One region of the Pseudomonas sp. FBCC-B545 genome, then DNA from elsewhere that is predicted to be linked to it. Evidence: predicted binding sites of a transcription regulator. Region 1 holds the regulator's gene; each other region holds the start of a gene.
What was found. Region 1 encodes FliA, which starts transcription of late flagellar genes. Its sites were predicted from a motif close to CTAAAGTTTNNNNNNNNNNNGCCGNTAA; they were not measured.
Positions count from the first base shown of each region.

Region 2: the regulator FliA is predicted to act here: its motif matches at 1,463-1,490, upstream of NMB39_RS17840 (methyl-accepting chemotaxis protein).
Region 3: the regulator FliA is predicted to act here: its motif matches at 1,436-1,463, upstream of NMB39_RS13355 (methyl-accepting chemotaxis protein).
Region 4: the regulator FliA is predicted to act here: its motif matches at 2,018-2,045, upstream of motA (flagellar motor stator protein MotA).

Region 1 is NZ_CP101441.1:1,867,840-1,870,953, forward strand. Features, by position in the region: gene flhF (flagellar biosynthesis GTPase FlhF) at 1-220, shown strand, start outside; gene fleN (flagellar synthesis regulator FleN) at 326-1,159, shown strand; gene fliA (RNA polymerase sigma factor FliA) at 1,156-1,896, shown strand; gene NMB39_RS08735 (chemotaxis response regulator CheY) at 2,063-2,437, shown strand; gene NMB39_RS08740 (protein phosphatase CheZ) at 2,456-3,114, shown strand, end outside.
Region 2 is NZ_CP101441.1:3,889,203-3,892,316, reverse strand. Features, by position in the region: gene NMB39_RS17845 (LysR family transcriptional regulator) at 6-911, shown strand; gene NMB39_RS17840 (methyl-accepting chemotaxis protein) at 1,537-2,751, shown strand; gene NMB39_RS17835 (response regulator) at 2,761-3,114, shown strand, end outside.
Region 3 is NZ_CP101441.1:2,889,174-2,892,287, reverse strand. Features, by position in the region: gene NMB39_RS13365 (TetR/AcrR family transcriptional regulator) at 1-165, shown strand, start outside; gene NMB39_RS13360 (bleomycin resistance protein) at 402-842, shown strand; gene NMB39_RS13355 (methyl-accepting chemotaxis protein) at 1,645-3,114, shown strand, end outside.
Region 4 is NZ_CP101441.1:5,682,607-5,685,720, forward strand. Features, by position in the region: gene motB (flagellar motor protein MotB) at 76-1,095, opposite strand; gene motA (flagellar motor stator protein MotA) at 1,099-1,950, opposite strand; gene NMB39_RS26230 (HDOD domain-containing protein) at 2,117-3,114, shown strand, end outside.

The sequences.
Region 1 (3,114 bases):
TGCGAGCCTGGGCGAAGTGTTGAGCCTGGCCATCAGCCATGAATTACCGGTCGCCTACCTGACCGACGGGCCGCGGATCCCGGATGATCTGCATCTGCCGCGCCGTCATCAGTTGGTCAGCCGTGCCGTAAGTGTGCAAATGCAAGAAGAGCCTAGCGAGGAAGCGATGGCCGATATGTTCGCCGACCTTTACCACCACCCGGCTAAACGGGTCGGTTAAGGCAGGATGAACACCGTGAAATGTACCTACATCGATGGTCTGCAAGCGATTCACGCGGCCAAGCCATGTAGCCTGCGTCTAAGCAAGACAAGGTAAAGAAATAAAATGGGCAGCATGCATCCCGTACAGGTGATCGCGGTGACCGGCGGCAAAGGTGGCGTCGGCAAAACTAACGTGTCAGTGAATTTGTCCCTGGCCCTGGCAGAGCTTGGCCGTCGCGTCATGCTGCTGGATGCTGACCTGGGCTTGGCGAACGTGGACGTTCTGCTGGGGCTGACACCCAAACATACCCTTGCCGATGTGATCGAGGGCCGCTGTGAGCTGCGCGATGTGCTGCTCCAGGGTCCCGGTGGCATCCGCATCGTGCCGGCTGCCTCGGGCACCCAGAGCATGGTGCACCTGAGCCCCGCGCAGCATGCCGGGCTGATCCAGGCGTTCAGCGATATCGGCGACAACCTCGATGTGCTGGTGATCGACACTGCCGCCGGGATCGGCGAGTCGGTGGTCAGCTTCGTGCGCGCAGCGCAAGAAGTGCTGCTGGTGGTGTGCGACGAGCCCACTTCGATCACCGATGCCTACGCGTTGATCAAACTGCTTAACCGCGACTACGGCATGAACCGCTTCCGCGTGCTGGCCAACATGGCCCAAAGCCCGCAGGAAGGGCGCAACCTGTTCGCCAAGTTGACCAAGGTCACGGACCGCTTCCTCGATGTGGCTTTACAATACGTTGGCGCAGTTCCTTACGACGAGTGTGTGCGCAAGGCCGTGCAAAAGCAGCGTGCGGTCTACGAAGCGTTCCCTCGTTCCAAGTGCGCACTGGCGTTCAAGGCCATTGCCCAGAAGGTCGATACCTGGCCGTTGCCCGCCAACCCCCGGGGGCATCTGGAATTTTTCGTCGAGCGTTTGGTGCATCAGACGAGCGCAGGACCGGTGCTATGACATCCAGCGGCTACAACCTTTACAAAAAGTCGGCACGTGACAGCCAGGGCGAATTGATCGAGCGTTACGCGCCCCTGGTCAAGCGCATTGCCTATCACCTGTTGGCGCGCCTGCCGGCCAGTGTGCAGGTCGAGGACTTGATCCAGGCCGGCATGATCGGCCTGCTCGAAGTGTCGACCAAATACGACGCGAGCAAGGGTGCGAGTTTCGAGACGTATGCGGGCATCCGTATCCGTGGCGCGATGCTCGATGAAGTGCGTAAAGGGGATTGGGCGCCGCGTTCGGTACACCGCAATACGCGCATGGTCAGTGATGCAATTCGTGCAATTGAAGCAAAAACCGGTCGTGACGCTAAAGATCATGAAGTTGCGGCCGAACTCCAATTGAGTCTCGACGATTATTACGGGATTTTGAACGATACCTTGGGCAGCCGCCTGTTCAGTTTCGACGACCTGCTGCAGGACGGCGAACACGAAGGGCTGCACGAGGACGGCGCGAGTGCACATCTCGAACCGTCTCGCGACCTGGAAGACGAACGTTTCCAGAGCGCGTTGGCGGACGCGATTGCCAATTTGCCGGAGCGTGAGCGCCTGGTACTGGCGCTGTACTACGACGAAGAGCTGAACCTCAAGGAAATCGGTGAGGTGCTGGGGGTCAGCGAATCGCGTGTCAGCCAGTTGCATAGCCAGTGCGCGGCCCGCTTGCGGGGGCGATTGGGAGAGTGGCGCGCGCGCTGACAGGCAGTGTGGGGACACTGCAGACGCTACCGTGAAGCCGCAAGGTTCGCGGGCTCGTACCGTGGTGCCCTGGGCAGTCCTTTTTGTGTAACGCCTGTTGATTGAAATGGCGCGTCCAGGTGCTGGGCGCGTTTAAGACTGCTTGGAGGTCGAATTGGACAAGAACATGAAAATCCTCATCGTTGATGACTTCTCAACGATGCGGCGGATCATAAAAAACCTGTTGCGTGACCTTGGGTTCACCAACACGGTCGAGGCGGATGATGGCATCACGGCGATTCCGATCCTCAACAGCGGAAGCATCGATTTTCTGGTAACCGACTGGAACATGCCGGGCATGACCGGTATCGATCTGCTGCGCCATGTACGTGCCGATGAAAAACTGCGCAGCCTGCCTGTGCTGATGGTGACCGCTGAAGCCAAGCGTGAACAGATCATCGAAGCCGCCCAAGCCGGGGTCAACGGCTACGTGGTCAAGCCATTCACTGCACTGGCCTTGAAAGAGAAGATTGAAAAAATCTTCGAACGCATCGGTCATTGATGCTGCCACGGGGGAGCTATGGAGCATAACGAATCATCGCAGGCCGACTTCGAGTCGACCCTGAAAAAACATGCTCACCGCTTGGTCGACAGCCTGGAAAAAGGCCAGTTCGCCGATGCGGTGCAGTTGATCCATGAGCTTAACCAGACCCGTGATCGCGGCCTGTACCAGGAAGTGGGCAAGCTCACACGCGAGCTGCACAGTGCGATCGTCAATTTTCAGATTGACCCGCGCATGCCCCAGGCCGAAGAGATTTCGCAAATCACCGACGCTACCGAACGCCTGTCCTATGTGGTCAGGCTGACCGAGGCGGCGGCCAACCGCACCATGGACCTGGTGGAAAACGCCACGCCGCTGGTCAACGGCATGACCAGCGAAGCCCAGGCCTTGAGCGTTGACTGGGGCCGCTTCATGCGCCGCGAAGTGGGGGCTGAAGAGTTTCGGGAATTGGCCCGTCGGGTCGAGGGTTTCCTGTCGCGCAGCGAACAGGAAAACCGCACGGTGGCCAGCAACCTCAACGACATCCTGCTGGCCCAGGATTACCAGGACCTCACCGGCCAGGTGATCAAGCGCGTGACCCAGTTGGTCACCGAAGTGGAAAGCAACTTGCTCAAATTGGTGCTGATGGCCGGCCAGGTCGACCGTTTTGCCGGCATCGAGCATGACCGCGAAGCGAT
Region 2 (3,114 bases), 2.0 Mb from region 1:
GATCAATGTTCGAACTGAGCCATCTGCGCTGTTTCACCACCGTCGCCACTGAACTGAATTTCCGCCGCGCCGCCGAACGGCTGAACATGACCCAGCCACCGCTGAGCCGGCAGATCCAGTTGCTGGAGCATCACTTGGGCGTCGAGCTGTTCACCCGCAACACCCGCAACGTCGCCCTTACCGCGGCCGGCCGGGCGTTTTTCATCGAGGCGCAGAACCTGCTCGAGCGCGCCCAGCAGGCCGCAGTGACCGCCCGGCGGTTTGCCCAGGGCGATATCGGCTCGGTGAATATCGGCTTCGTCGGCAGCGCGGTGTACGAGTTCCTGCCCAAGGTCATAGCCGAGACACGCATCACCCAGCCCCACGTGCGAATCGACCTGTCGGAAATGAACACCTACCAGCAGCACGAGGCCTTGCGCGCTCGACGTATCGACCTGGGCATTGCCCGCGCACCGTTGCTGGAACCCGGTTACGCCACCGAATGCCTGGTCCGCGAGCCCTTTGTGCTGGCCGTCCCCAACACCCATCCACTGGCTGATGCCAAAACCGTGTCTGTCAAGGACCTCGACGGCCAGCCGTTCCTGATGTACTCCCACGCCGCCTATCCGCCGTTCAACGAACTGCTGACCGGCATGCTGCGCTCTGCCCGCGTCGCCCCGGATTATGTGCAGTGGCTCGGCTCGTCCCTGACCATCCTCGCCCTGGTCAACGCCGCCATGGGCCTGGCGCTGGTGCCCCGTTGCGCCACCAGCGTAGTGTTCAAGAACGTGGTGTTCCGCGATATCGACCTGGGCGAAGGCGTACAAAGCGAGCTCCATCTGATCTGGCGCGAGAACAACGACAACCCGGCGTTCGCGATGCTGCTGGAAGGGATTCGGCACGCGGTGCGTGAAGGGTGGGGAGGAGGGTGAGGGGCCTGGTCCTGGCGAAAGCCGTGCAACCTGGGGCATGGTTATCTACACAACTCTGACGTAGCGACCGTCAGTAACCACGATGCGAAGCGAGCCGCTCTTGATCTTGATCTTGATCTGCTTTTGATCTCAGGCGCCCCGTTAAACCACGCTGGCCGGAATTCGACAGGGATTTGGGGGGTAAACCGGCAAGGATGCCGGTTTAGCCGCCCCGCGCCATGGATGGCGCGTGGCGGCGGCCCCCCAAATCCATGGCGGATTACGGGCACACCGAGCCTAAGCGAGGTGCCGAGTGGTGGGGCAAGAGCGTTTGGTTACTTTGCGCTTTTCAAAGTGACCCGCTGTAAGAGCGGAACCAATAGTGGCCGTTACCTAAACAATGGATATGTAGTCGGTCTGATCCAACATTCTGGTCGGCTGTCAGGCCGCCATCGGGGGCAAGCCCCCTCCCACATTTGGATCGCGGTGCATCAGTCAGATAGCTATAAGCTGCCAGGCACCCGGATCCGTCACCTGATGGTCATAAAACAGACGGAAGGCACATCAGGATCCTAAAGTTGCGAGGTATTGGGCAGATATCCCCTATGTCACCTAATATCCGCAACACTGTTCAAGGATCGAACTCATGACCCAGCGTCAATCCGGCCGCATTTCCCTTCCTGGTTATCCGCGTTTTTGCTGGTTTGCCCTTATACCGGTCGTGCCTGCCATTGGGTGGCTGCTGGTGCAATCAGCTTCCTCGGCCAATCTGCTGGCCTGCGCGGTACTGGTACTGACGGGCTTGGGGGCTTGTGCCTGGAGCACACATTCGCAACGCAACGTTGTGCTGCACGCGACGGCGCGGGCGCAGGTGGATCAGTCGGCGATGGACGCAGCGCATGACGGCATGGCTTCCCGCGCACAGCTCGATGAAGTGCTGCTCGGCGCCATGCCGATCTGGGCCAAGCAGGTGGAAAGCTCGCGGCACCAGACCGAAGAAGCGATTGTGAGCCTGGCCAACCGCTTCACCGGGATCGCCGCGCGATTGCAGGAAACGGTACAGGCCTCGCAGCAGGCTGCCGGCGAACTGGATGGGCAGTCGGCCGACGGCGCGCTCGAGGTACTGGCGCGCAGCGACAGCGAGCTGAGCCAGGTGATCAATTCGCTCAAGGCCACACAGACCAGCCGTGACCAGACCCTGGTCCAGGTCCGCAGCCTCACTGCCTATACCAAGGAACTGCGCGCCATGGCCGCCGACGTGGCGGCGATTGCCGCGCAAACCAACCTGCTGGCCCTCAACGCTGCCATCGAGGCGGCGCGTGCCGGTGAGGCCGGGCGCGGCTTTGCGGTGGTGGCCGATGCGGTGCGCAGCCTGTCGAACAAATCCAGTGAAACCGGCCAGCAGATGTCGGCCAAGGTCGACATCATCAATAACGCCATCACGCAATTGGTGCAGGCCGCGTCCAGCAGTGCCGCCGAGGACAGCCATTCGGTGGCCGAGTCCGAAAACAGTATTCAAAAGGTGCTCGAGCGCTTCCAGAACATCACCGGGCGCCTGGCCGAATCTGCCGACCTGCTCAAGCAGGAAAGCTACGGCATCCGCGATGAGATGACCGAAGTGCTGGTCAGCCTGCAATTCCAGGACCGCGTCAGCCAGATCCTCAGCCACGTGCGCGACAACATGCACGCCTTGCACGACCACCTCCTGCAGGCCAGCCAGGCGCCGGACCAGGCGGTGGGCGTCGACGCCCGGCAGTGGCTGGCGCGCATGGAAGCCACCTATGCCACCGACGAACAGCGGCGCCTGCACCACGGAGTGGCAGCCGCGCAGCCGAATTCCCAAGACATCACCTTTTTTTAGGAGTACACCATGGCGAAGAATGTATTAGTGGTCGACGACTCCAGCAGCGTGCGACAAGTGGTCGGCATTGCCTTGAAAAGCGCCGGCTACGACGTAATCGAGGCCAGCGACGGCAAGGATGCCCTGAGCAAGCTCACCGGGCAGAAAGTCCACCTGATCATCAGCGATGTAAACATGCCCAACATGGACGGCATCACCTTCGTCAAGGAGGTCAAGAAGCTGGCCAATTACAAGTTCACGCCGATCATCATGCTGACCACCGAGTCCCAGGAATCGAAGAAGGCCGAGGGCCAGGCCGCCGGCGCCAAGGCCTGGGTGGTCAAGCCGTTCCAGCCGGCGCAAATGCTCGCAGCCGTTTCCAAG
Region 3 (3,114 bases), 1.0 Mb from region 1:
GATCAGAACGTCATCAAGCCCGTGGATGCACAGGCGACTGCTTACCTCGTCAACGGCGCTGCCTTGAATGCGTCTCTGTGGATCGCGAGTGCGGCTGATCCACACCTGGCATCGACGCAAGCAATCGCCAGCTTTCGTATTTTGCTATCGGGGCTGCTTCGATAGGGGAGTAAGCTTGCTCTCCCTGGAGCCTGACAACCGACCGCTATCTAACTGATACTCTACGATCCAAATGTGGGAGGGGGCTTGCCAGCGAAGACGTCAGCCCAGCAAACATTGATGTTGACTGACCCACCGCTATCGGGAGCAAGCCCCCTCCCACATTTGAATCGCGGCGCATTTGTTGGATACTGACACCTGTCCGCCTGCAGAAATGGGCCTTGTGAAATGGAAGTCATCTCATGTTCGAACGTAACAAACTGGTTCCGGAGTTAATGGTCACCAACCTGCAGAGCAGCTTGGCTTTTTGGGTCTCTTGCCTGGGGTTCAAAGTAGCTTATCAACGCCCGGAAGATGGGTTTGCATACCTTGATTTGAATGGCGCTCAAGTCATGCTTGAGCAGATTGATTCGCACGCGGGTCAATGGCTGACGGCGCCGTTGAGCAGGCCGTTTGGAAGAGGCATGAACCTACAGATTGATATTGAAGCTGTCGCCCCCGTCATCCAAAGACTTGATCAGGCTGGTGTTTCACTCTATCGAGAATGCAAAGACACCTGGTATCGGGCTGAAAATGTAGAAGTAGGTCAGCGAGAATTCATCGTCCAGGATGCCGACGGTTATCTCGTAAGGTTGGTAGAGCGGTTGGGCGAGCGTCCGCTCTCGGTCGAAAATAGTCGTTAGTAAGCGGCAGCTATCGGCTAAAAGCAGACATTAACGTCGGATATAATTGGCGGCAGATAAGCTGGCAAAATCGACCAATTAGACGTTCATGTCGATCAGTCCGCTAGTCCCTCTCATGCTCGGCCAGCCGGCATGAATGTCCCGCAAGTGGGGCAGTCAATACCATCGCTCGCCATTTGCATAACCCCCTCGCACGTTGGGCAAACCTGCCCCGCCATCTCGCATGGAGATCCGAGATGAACTCGCCCCCCATAACCGGGAGCCATCTCTCGCAGCATCGCGGCTCGCGATAAAACGGCAACAGCCCCTAGCGCAGCGCATGCTCACAATTAGCGCGCCCTAGCTCACCCCATACAAAATACTTGTACAGAAATAGCGCTACGCATTTTTACAGGCGCAGGATTCTATCGGCCCAAAGATGGCCTTGGCTGTATCGCCGCCAAACAGTAGTCAGCCCGATAGCCAGACCTCTATTTCTCGCGGCTGCCAGAAATTGGAGGTTACTGACCGCTCATCGGGATCGCATGATGTCATGACGACATCACAGCAAAATAGCTGTACAAGAGTTGTACAAGTATCAACATTTGTACAACTTTTAGCTAGCCAGGAAAGCGCCGCTACTCGTTGCCGTCTAACAAAAGAATACCTGCGCAGGATGCGGACCAAGGGCGAATACATACCCTTGCAGGTGCCCCTGATTGTTCCTCCCATTTCGCAGGTACCTCATGCCATCGCACACTTCCGGGCTCTCTACACGGACCAGTCTCTATGCCGGCTACCTACCTTTCCAAGAGAGTTAAACATGAACGTCAGGAATATGAACCTTGCTCCACGGTCGACCTGCTTCTTCTCACTCATTATCCTGGTGGTATTTGCTCTAGGCATTGTCGCTTTGATGCAAATGGGCAAGCTTAGGGACTCGGAGCAGGTCGTCGAAAATAATTGGATGGCAAGCATCCGTGAAATCGGCAAGATGCAGGTAGCCATCTTTCGTCTGCGCCTTGAAAGCGTCCGCATCGTAACAATCGACGAGCAACAGCGCCAAACCCGCATCGCTGCGTTGAGCGGCTACCGCAGCACGGTGCAGAACACCATTAGCCTTTACGCCCCCCTGATCAGCGGGCCGGCAGAGCGTGAGCTCTACCAGGCAGTGGCCGACGATATTCAGCAGTATTTCAAGCTGCTGGATGAGCTTGAGCCGTTGCTGCGAAGTGGTGATAACGCCGCAGCCATCGTCTTGATCAATACCCGTATCAGTACTATGACCAATGGCCTGCAAGACAAGCTGAACAAGCTCGCAGATTTTAACGATGACGGCGCCAAGCGTGCAGGTCTGGATGCTTCCGCGACTTACAGCAATGGTGTGACACTGGTAATCGGCCTGCTGGTCGCGACCGTCATATTGACCATCGTACTGGCTGCGATGCTGACCCGCAGCATTACGGCGCCGATCAGCGAAGCTTTGGCCGTGGCCGAGCGCATCGCCGGCAGCGACCTGTCCCGGGAGGTAGTGATCAATGGCCGCGATGAAGCCAGCCGCCTGCTCGCCGCCTTGGCGAAGATGCAGAGCAACCTGCGCGAAACCATCGCCCGTATCGCCGATTCCTCCACCCAATTGGCATCCGCCTCTGAAGAGATGAGCGCGGTGACCGAAGAGGCCAGCCGTGGACTAGCGCGACAGAACGATGAGGTCAATCAGGCCGCCACCGCCGTGACCGAAATGAGTGCAGCGGTGGACGAGGTGGCACGCAATGCCGAAGCCGCCGCCCAATCTTCCCGCGAATCAACGGAATTCACCCGCTCGGGGATCGAGAACGTGGCCCAGACCCTAAAGGCCATCGAAGGTCTGGCCAGCAACGTGGCCAGCACTGGTGAACAGGTCAAGGCCTTGTCCGGCAGAGCACAGGACATCAGTAAGGTGGTCGAAGTGATTCGCGCGGTTGCCGATCAGACCAATCTGCTAGCGCTAAATGCGGCTATTGAAGCTGCCCGTGCGGGCGAGCAAGGCCGCGGTTTTGCGGTCGTTGCCGATGAAGTGCGTGCTCTGGCCCATCGCACCCAGCAGTCCACCCAGGAAATCGAACAGATGATCAACGCGATCCAGGACGACTCGACCCAGGCGGTGAGAGCCATGAGCGTCAGCGCCCAGATAGCCAGCAGCTCAATCGCGGTGGCCCAGAATGCAGATCTGTCGCTCAAACAGATCGCCCAGGCCATAGCCCAGATCAACGAGCGCAACCTGCTGATCGCCACCGCCTCAGAAGAGCAGGCT
Region 4 (3,114 bases), 2.4 Mb from region 1:
GAGCAAGCTCGCTCCTACAGTGAAACGGTAGATACAACAAGGCCGCGATCATCGCGGCCTTGTTGTATCTGGAGCTTAGGAGGCCGGCGCAGGCACCGTAGGATCCTTCATCCCGCCATCATCAAACAGGTTCAGCTTCTGCCGCAACTCATGAGCCGGCAGTGGTTCCTGCTCAGGCGGCAGTGCGTTGGGGTCGGCCGGCACTTCGCCAGGGGCACCATCGCCCTGAGTCGGTACCGGTGGCGGTGGTTGATCGCCTTCAATCGCACGCTGGGCTTTTTTGGTCAGCACCACGATATCGATACGGCGGTTGACCGGGTTGAACGGGTCTTTGGGATCAAATAACTGCGATGAGGCAAAGCCCACCACCCGTGCCACTTGCGGGTCTGGATAGCTGCCGGCCACCAGCGCACGGCGGGCGGCGTTGGCGCGGTTGGCCGAGAGTTCCCAGTTGCCGAAGTCGCCCTGGCCCGCGTAAGGCTTGGCATCGGTATGGCCGCTGATGCTGATCTTGTTCGGCACCGCCTTGATGGTGTCGGCCATGGCCAGCAGGATGTCTTCAAAGTACGGTTTCAAGCGCGCGCTGCCGGAGTCGAACATCGGCCGGTTGGCGGCGTCGGTAATCTGGATGCGCAGCCCCTCGGGCGTGATCTCGAAGGAAATCTGGTCCTTGAACTTCAGCAGCTGCGGATTTTCCTGAACCTTATTCTGCAATTCCTGCAGCAACAGCTCCAGGCGCTCCTGCTCGACCTGCTCGGCCATGGTTTCAACCGTATCGCGCTCGATCGGGATTTTTTCCTGCGGCGATTCGGTCTGCACTTCCGGGTTGATGGTGCGTTCAGGCGCCAACTGCGGAGAGCCGCCCAAGTCGATCACGAAGGGCGTGCCGCTTTCGGAAAAGCCAATCGGGTCTTTGAAGTAACCGGCGATGGCGATTTTCTGCTCCGGCGTGGCGGTAGACATCAGCCACAGCACCAGAAAGAACGCCATCATTGCCGTGGCGAAGTCTGCGAAGGCGATTTTCCAGGCACCACCATGGTGCCCCGCAGCGAAGCGCTTGACGCGCTTGATGATGATTGGCTGGTTGTTTTCCATGGCTTAGCGACCGCGAACCGCTTGTTCCAGCTCGGAGAAACTTGGGCGATGCTTCGGGTAGAGCACCTTGCGCCCGAACTCCACGGCCAGCGACGGCGGCATGCCCGACGCGGACGCTACCAGGCATGCCTTGATCGCTTCATAGAGGTTGACCTCTTCCTTGGCATCGTGGGCCAGGGATGTGGCAAGCGGCCCAAAGAAACCATAGGCCGCAAGAATACCGAAGAAGGTCCCCACCAGCGCCGCGCCGACGTGCATGCCGATGGCTGCCTGGTCGCCCTCGCCAAGGGAGGCCATGGTCACCACGATACCCAGTACGGCCGCGACAATACCAAAGCCAGGCATGCCGTCGGCGATGCCGGTCACGGCGTGGGACGGATGCTCCAGCTCTTCCTTGAGGCTGAACAACTCCATGTCGAACAGGCCTTCCAGCTCGTGGGGCGCCATATTGCCGGAGGACATGATGCGCAGGTAATCACAGATATAGGCGGTCATGCGCTCGTCTTTGAGCACCGCCGGGTACTTGGCGAAAATCGGGCTGGCGGCGGCGTCTTCGATATCGCCTTCGATCGCCATCATGCCTTCACGGCGGCTCTTGTTGAGGATCTCGTAGACCAGCCCCAGCACTTCCAGATAGAAGGTGTGTGAGAAGCGCGAACTGAACATGCCCAGCGACTTCTTGATCACATGCATGGTCATGTAGCCGGGGTTGGCCTGCAAGAATGCGCCAAACGCCGCGCCGCCGATAATCAGCACTTCGAAAGGTTGAATCAACGCGGCGATTTTACCGTGGGAGAGGACGTACCCTCCGAGCACACTTGCGATGACGACAATGATGCCGATAATTTTAGCCATAGGAGATGGGTACTTGCGCCGTCGGGTTCATGGACATATTGGGTGTTGCGGAAAACTCTTGTTCTACTTATCGGCAAAACTGCGCCAGACTATAGCCCGTTAAGGCGAAAAGCCAATTCGGCCCGTTCCGGGCGTGTTAAACGCAAGTGATGATCGCGCCCCAATCATGGCAAACGAAACGACCGTATCCAATGCAAAACCCACCACCCTCGCCGCTTGGATCAAGTGCCTGGACGATGTGTTGCTGCCCGTGCCCCAGGCCAGCCATGAACGCGTGTGCAAGGCCATTCGCGATAGTCGCAGTTCATTGCGAGATATTGCCGAGCTGATGCAAGACAGTCCGGCCTTGGTGCTCAGCGTCATGCGCGAAGCCAACAGTCAAACCCATGGCAGCCTGGCCGAACCCGCGGAAAACCTCGAAGTGGCGCTTAACCGCCTCGGCCTCGAGCGTGCCGAGGAACTGCTGGCGCGCCTGCCCTCGGTGCCAGCCCAGGAAATCCCCGTTGCGTTGCGCCAATTGCTACTGGTGAGCCAGCACGCGTCCCAGCAAGCCAACGGTTTGTTCGGCAGCCGCTTGGCGCGGTTGTGGCAGGACATCCACTGGGGCAGCCTGCTGTTTCTGTCACCGCTGTGGCCGATGGCCGTCGCCTTCCCCAAGCTCCTGGAGGAATGGGAGCTGCGGGTGATCCATAAAGGCCAGTCGGCGCGCCAGGTCGAGCAAGAATTGTTCGGCGTGCGCTTGCTCGACCTTTGCCTGGAGTTGACCCACGCCTGGCACCTGCCGATCTGGGTGTCACAGGGCTACAAGCTGCTGCTGGCGGAGCAGCGTTTGCTGGTCAAGGCGCTGCACATTGCCCGCGAAGACGATGCCCTGCGCCACCAGCAACTGCTCGATGCCGAGCCCAACCTGCGCCGCTGGCTGAACCAGCCGGCCAACACCGTGCTGCTGGCTAACGGCCTGGCGATGTCGGCCCAGGAATCCTGGACCTGCCCGCACACCGAGCGTTGGCAATACCTGACCGCCCTCTACCTGCAGGTGCCATTGAGTGACGTGCAACAGCAGGTGCACCAGCAAGCTGTGACCAGCGCCCGCACCACCTTGATGCCTGATCTCTGGCACCCGGCGCTGTCGCTGATCTGGCCGTGGCATGTGCAGAAGGTCCA